Regions from separate parts of the Chitinibacter sp. ZOR0017 genome, predicted to be linked through region 2. Evidence: predicted binding sites of a transcription regulator. Region 2 holds the regulator's gene; the other holds the start of a gene.

Region 1 (3,414 bases), on a different contig from region 2:
CATGAACAAATAGCCTTGCGCAATGTGCCCGGAATTGATCACCACTCGGAGTGACTAAGCGTGCGTTTTCTGCCCGAAAAATGCACTTTTACCCACTTTCTCCCACTGCGCCCCACTATAGAGGAAAAAAAAACCCGACACAAGTTGCGTCGGGCGTTTTTCTGTTTTGATACAATGATTTAGATTTAATTTTTAGAAAAAATCATTTCATATCAAATCAATAAGAAACATTCAAAAGTTAAAGTATTACTTTAAGTAAGTTCCTGTCTTCTGACCAAGCTTACCAAAAACCGCCTCGTTTTCCCTTATTCTTACATTTAGGACGCGCTTTCCCCGATGAACGGTCGCCTTTTCTCGCTCTTGCTGCTCGGTTTAATTGTACTGATGGTGTGGCGTCACTTCGTCCGCCCCAACCGCGCGGCCATTCGGCATACCGCCCGCACCAGTGCCATCGTGCTGTTAGTGGCCGCCACCCTGGGACTGGGCTTGCACTTCTGGTCGCACTAAGTCGGGGTCAGATTTTACAGGGTATAAAGACCCATTGCGGCCGATCGGTCAGCCGCCGCCCTTGCCGCCGCCGCTCTTCGGTGCGGGTATCGAGCGGGGTTGCGCCGCGCTGTTGGCGGCGCTCAATCTGCCGGCGCTCGCCGGCACGCCGCTCAATGCCGTTCCAACCACCAGAACTGGGCAACAGCTCGCCCACCGCTGCGCCGCTTAAATCATCAGGGGGCAATGGCTGGTCATGAGGATGCAAATCGGCATACTTCTTAACTGACATGTCAGAGAAAAAGCGATTTCGCACATAGGCAGAGGTTAGCTTCATGTAAATTATGAAATCAATTCAAGCACTTAGCCAATTATCGGCAAAATACGCATTTTCTTGAAGTGATGAAGCTTACAAAACAAAGGGAGCCCGCGGGCTCCCTAGTTACACCATCGGCCGGACGGCCGATCGATTCAAATGCGCTTTATACCGTTGCTGGCAACAAAGCCTGCTTCATTTTTTGCAGCGCTTTGGCTTCAATCTGGCGAATTCGCTCGGCCGAGACTTTAAATTCAGCCGCCAAATCATGCAGCGTAGAGGATTCGCCCTCATCGGTGAGCCAGCGCGCCTCGATAATCCGGCGGCTACGCTCATCCAGCGTATCCAGTGCGGCGCTAATGCCGGTCGATTGCAGGCGATCCATATGCTGACGCGCCAGCACCGCAGTCGGCTCGCTGTGATGATCGGCCAGCCAGTCGATCGGCGCAAAACCTTCGTCATCGCCTTCATCGGCGACCAGCGCGACATCTTGCCCGCTCATGCGGGTTTCCATCTCGAGCACTTCTTCGGGCTTCACACCCAAATCGTCAGCGATTTCCTGCGCTTGCTTGTGCGTTAGCGCGGCAAAGCTGCTTTTCATCGAGCGCAGATTAAAAAACAATTTGCGTTGGGCTTTCGTGGTTGCTACCCGCACCAGACGCCAATTGCGCAGGATGTATTCGTGAATCTCGGCTTTAATCCAGTGCACGGCAAAAGAGTACAGGCGCACGCCACGGCTGGGCTCGAAGCGTTTCACAGCTTTCATCAAGCCAATATTGCCTTCCTGAATCAGATCGGCTTGCGGCAGGCCATAACCGCTATAACCGCGGGCAATCGACACCACCACGCGCAAGTGCGAGAGCACGAGCTGGCGGGCTGCCTCGAGGTCATTTTGCTCTTGATGGCGGCTAGCCAGATCGTATTCTTCTTCCGGCGTGAGCATCGGAAATGCGTTAACTCGCTGAACATAGCGCTCGATACTATCGCCGACCGCTAGAGTCGGTAGCGCCAGGGCTGTGCTCATGGTTAGATCTCCTGATGAAATTCATTCGGTTACTGCAATATTAGCACTCATACCATGGGAGTGCTAATGGTGCAAGAAGTTCACTGATTCAATCACATGCCCGCTTAGCATGCACGGTAATTATTACTATCTGATTGATAGCTTGCGCCAATCGGGATGGCAGGAGCGGGAATTAAGCCTAACGGTCAGGGCCTCATTGCGCTAGCGCCCAGCCCACAGCTCACTGAAGCGACCCGAGCGCAGCAAACTCAAACAATCAAGTAAAGGGGTATTGCTCTACAAGCCTTTAAATAAAAGAGCTAGAAGGAAATACCCCAAGGCAAATTTAAAACTTATCCGCCCGCAGCACGCGCACCTCAGACAGCCACTGCACCAGCGCGTAGTGCTGGCCGTATTCCAGCTGGATTTCCTCGGCCAAGGCTTCGGCCGTGGCGGTACTGGCGATCAGCTCGATCTGGATATTCTCGTTAGCATCAAAGCTGCCGCGCTTTTCGCCGTGAGCGCCCTTGCCGCGAGCCGCCACGATGGTCCAGCCGCGAATCTGGCGCGCCTCGAATAATTCAACCAGATCATTTTCCAGCAGCGCTTCGGTCACGATGGTCAGCATGGATTTGGAATGAAACTGCATCATGACTCCTTAGGCCACCCAATGGGCAAATTGGTAATACAGCGGAACGCCGATCAATAAATTAAATGGAAAGGTAATCCCCAGCGCCGCGCCCAGCGACAGCGCCGGGTTGGCCTGCGGCACGGCCATCCGCATGGCGGCTGGCGCGGCAATATAACTGGCCGATGCGGCCAATAGCGCTAGCAGGGTCACGCCGCCCACCGACAAGCCCAGCAAATGCCCCACACCAATGCCGATCCAGCTTAAGGCCAGCGGTAAGCCAATGCCGGCCAGCAGGATAAACCAGCCTTGCTGGCGCAGCGCACCAAATTTCCCTGCCACCACCAAGCCCATTTCAAGCAGGAACAAGGTCAGTACGGGTTTGAATAAATCCAGATACAGCCGATCCAGCGGCTTAATGCCTTCTGGGCCGGCCAAAAGGCCAATCAGCAAGCCGCCCATCAGCAGCACAATACTCTTGCCCAGCAGCACTTCATGCAGCAATTTGCCCCAGCCGTGGCCACTGCCTTTGCCGGCCTGATTCGCACCCTGCCGCGCCAGAATCACCCCGACAATCAGCGCCGGCATTTCCAGCAAGACCAGAAACAATGTGGTTTGCGATTCGTGACTCACCCCCAGCCGCGACAGATAGGCCACGCCCACGGCATAGGTCACCACCGATACCGAGCCATAGTGCGCCGACATACTGGCGGCATCCACCTGGCTAAATTTCAGCCGCAATACCGGGTACACCAACAGCGGAATCACAAATCCCATCGCCAGCACCAGCAAAGCCTGCGGCAGCACTTGCAAAAAGGGCTGTTTTGCGAGCTCCAGCCCGCCTTTAATCCCGATGGCCAGCAGCAGAAACACCGACAAGGTGTCGTACAGCGCGCTGGGCAGCTTTAAATCGGACTTCGCCAAGCCGGCCAACAGGCCGAGCAGGAAAAAGAGCACTACCGGATCCATCTGCATGTAGAT
Region 2 (3,414 bases):
TGGCCCGTGGCGTAGGGCTCAGTGCCTGATTGGCGGTGAGGCTATGGGTTTGGGTGGCACTGAGTATTGGTCGCGCTGGCACACAGAGGGTAGGCGCAGCGCTGGTGCGCTACTTGGGTATGGCCCTGCAGGCTATTTTAGGTAAGCCTTGCAGGGCGATACCCGTGGTTTACTTCTTGCGCGCGCTGGCTTTGGTGGGCTTTTTGGCCGGCGTGGGGGCTGGGGTGGTTTTGACTAGATCATCGCCATTTACATAGGCGGCTTTGATCGCGTCGGCGAGTTTGAGTACCGCGGTGGCGTAGAGCGTGCTCTTGTTGTAGCGGGTGATCACGTAAAAATTATTAAACCCGAGAAAATGCTGGGTAAAGCCCGGCTCGGTTTCTAGCGTAAACAACACGGCTTGCTGCTTGGTGTTGATCTCATCGATCGGCGCCACGCCTTTGGCGATCAGCTCATCCACCGTGTAGTGCAGATTAAATTTATCGGCCACCAGCTGGCTTGGGTCGCCGTTAAAATTCACCGCTACCAGCGTATCGCCGCGATCTTGCCAGCCATGCTGATTTAAGTAATTGGCCACGCTGGCCAGCGCATCGCCCGGGTTGTTCCAGATATCGTGGTGGCCGTCTTTATCCCAATCTTGCGCCCATTTGCGAAACGAAGAGGGCATAAACTGCGGCCAGCCCATGGCGCCGGCGTAGCTGCCTTTAAAGCTCAACGGGTCTTCTTTTTCTTCACGCGCCAGCAAAAATAGCTGCGTGAGCTCGCCGCGGAAATACTCGGCCCGGCGCGGGTAATTAAACGCGATGGTGGCGAGCGCATCGGCCACGCGGAAAGAGCCGGTGTAGCGGCCGTAATTGGTTTCCGCGCCCAAAATCGCCAGCAAGACTTCCGGGGCCACTTGATATTTGCGGCTCACATCGCCGATCAGGATGGCATTTTCGCGCCAGAAGCGCGCGCCATTGTTGATGCGGGTTTTGTTCACAAAATTGGCTTCAAATTCATGCCAGGGGCGGCTGGTGGAGGGCTTGTCCAAAATCGCCAGGATATTGGGTTTGAGCTCCACTTGTTGTAGCCAGCCGGCCAGCTCATCGGGGCTAAAGCCATGCTGTTGGGCGGTTTGCTGGATGTAATCTTGCACATCGGGGCGGGTGACCAGCTCATCATCGGCGCTGGCATACGGCAGGGTGGCCAGCAGCAGGCTGGCAAGGGCGGTGCGAAGGAAAGACATGAGCAATTCTTGGTTAGTGGCGCCGCTGGCGCCGGTTTGGGGGCCGCGCTAGGGGTTGGATAGCGCGGTCGTCAGTAATTTGGCGGTGATATCCACGATGGGGATCACCCGTTCATAGGCCATGCGGGTGGGGCCGATCACGCCCAGCGTGCCGACGACTTCGCCATTGACCTGATACGGGGCGGTAATCACCGAGCATTCATCCAGCGGGGCAATGCCGGCTTCGGCGCCGATATAAATCTGTACGCCGTCGGCGCGGTGGCCTTGCTCCAGCAATTGCAATAGGGCGGTTTTCTGCTCGAAAAGTTCAAACAGCTGGCGCATGCGCTGCATATCGCCCGAGAAATCATGCAGGCCCAGCAGCTGATGCTCGCCGGCGATCACCATATGTTCGCTTTGCAAGCCATGGCTCATGGCTACGGCGGCGTTCATCAGGCTGGTGAGGTCTTGCTTCACGCGGATGACGTCGCTTTGCAGCCAGCTCAGCAAATTGGCAAGGGTTTTGCCGCCGCAATGCTCGTTTAAGAGCTGCGCCGCGGTGGCCAACTCGGTGGGGCTAAAGTGCCGTTCGGTTTGCACAATACGGTTTTGCACATCGCCATCGCTGGTCACCAAAATCAGCAGCACGCGCTTTTCTGCCAGCGGCAGAAATTCGATTTGCTTGAGCGTGAGCTCGCTGCGCTTGGGCGTCATCACCACGCCGGCAAAATTGGTCAGCTGCGATAAAAGCTGCGAGGCGGCCTGAATGCTGTGTTGTGGGTTGTCGTTCGGTAGGGCGTTGATCTGCACATGGCCCAGCGGCTGCACCGCCAGCAAGGTATCGACAAACAGCCGGTAGCCTTGCGCGGTGGGAATGCGGCCGGCCGAGGTATGCGGGCTGGCCACGAGGCCTAGCGTTTCCAGCTCGGCCATCACATTGCGGATGGTGGCGCTGCTGACTTCCAGGCCGGAAAACTGCGACAAAGCCTTCGAGCCGACAGGCTGGCCTTCGGCGATATAACGCTCGACGAGCGTTTTGAGCAAAATCTGTGAGCGGTCGTTCAGAAGCATGGCACGGCTAGAGTCACAAAACGGCAGATTGGACGGCAACAACAGCGCACAGGCGCGCGTCAGGCTGGATTTTACCTGCTCTTCGGTGTATTAATGCGGCTGACGCACCAAATATTCAAGATTATGCACAGCCTATTTAAAACCATCGCCCTCGTTGGTCGCCTGAATACCCCTGCGCTCGGCGAGCCGATTTTGCGCTTGGCGCGCCTGTTGGATGAGGGCGGGGTAAAGGTGCTGATCGAGCAGGACATCGCCCGCGAACACAGCATCGAGCATTATCAGCGCGTAGAACGCGGCCATATCGGCAAGCTGGCCGATCTGGTAATTGTGATGGGTGGCGACGGTACCATGCTGTCGGTGGCGCGTTTATTGGCTCCCTATCGTATACCCCTAATGGGTATCAATCAGGGCCGGCTGGGCTTTATGACCGATCTGCCGCTGCATGAAATGGAAACCGCCGTGCCCAATATGCTGGCCGGCCAGTTTATCCCCGAAGAGCGCATCTTGCTGGAAGCCAGCATTTTGCGCGACGGGCAAACGGTGAATACCTCGCTGGCGTTCAACGACGTGGTGTTTAGCCGCGGCTCGATCGGCTCGATGATCGAATTCGAGATATTTGTCGATAACCAGTTTGTGTACAGTCAGCGCTCGGATGGTTTGGTGGTCTCTACACCCACTGGCTCCACCGCCTATGCGCTAGCCTCGGGCGGCCCGATTTTGCATCCGGCCTTACCGGCCATTACGCTGGTGCCGATCTGCCCACAATCATTATCCAACCGGCCGATTGTGGTGTCGGAAAACGCCCAGGTCGCGTTTTTGCTCACCCGCGGGCAGGATGCGCGGGTGTATTTTGATAACCAATCGGATTTTGAATTGCGCGAGATGGATCGGGTGCTGATCCGCCGCTACACCAATTCGCTGCGCATCCTGCACCCGCATGGCTACAGCTATTACGATATGCTGCGCGCCAAACTGCGCTGGGGCGAGAAGCTGCTGTAATTCATCACGCGTGGTTGCGGCGAAAGCCCCACAGCCGCGCGTTTGCCTCTTGTCCTGCCCGGCATCTTGCCCTAAAGTGAACGCTCGTTCTGTTTGTGCCGGGTACTGCCATGCTCTCTGCTTTGCATTTACGTGAT

The links. Region 2 encodes HrcA, which represses chaperone genes, less so after heat shock. Its sites were predicted from a motif close to ATTAGCACTCGNNNNNNNCGAGTGCTAAT; they were not measured.
Region 1: a site for HrcA is predicted at 1,866-1,894, ahead of rpoH (RNA polymerase sigma factor RpoH). Genes of this name have one in related genera too.

Annotation. Positions count from the first base shown of each region.
Region 1 is NZ_JTLG01000029.1:45,628-49,041, reverse strand. Features, by position in the region: gene mraZ (division/cell wall cluster transcriptional repressor MraZ) at 1-3, opposite strand, end outside; gene L991_RS17300 (hypothetical protein) at 337-507, shown strand; gene L991_RS10265 (hypothetical protein) at 515-778, opposite strand; gene rpoH (RNA polymerase sigma factor RpoH) at 969-1,826, opposite strand; gene L991_RS10255 (P-II family nitrogen regulator) at 2,152-2,454, opposite strand; gene L991_RS10250 (sodium-dependent bicarbonate transport family permease) at 2,464-3,408, opposite strand.
Region 2 is NZ_JTLG01000044.1:190,106-193,519, forward strand. Features, by position in the region: gene mltB (lytic murein transglycosylase B) at 170-1,228, opposite strand; gene hrcA (heat-inducible transcriptional repressor HrcA) at 1,277-2,278, opposite strand; gene L991_RS14030 (NAD kinase) at 2,402-3,277, shown strand; gene recN (DNA repair protein RecN) at 3,388-3,414, shown strand, end outside.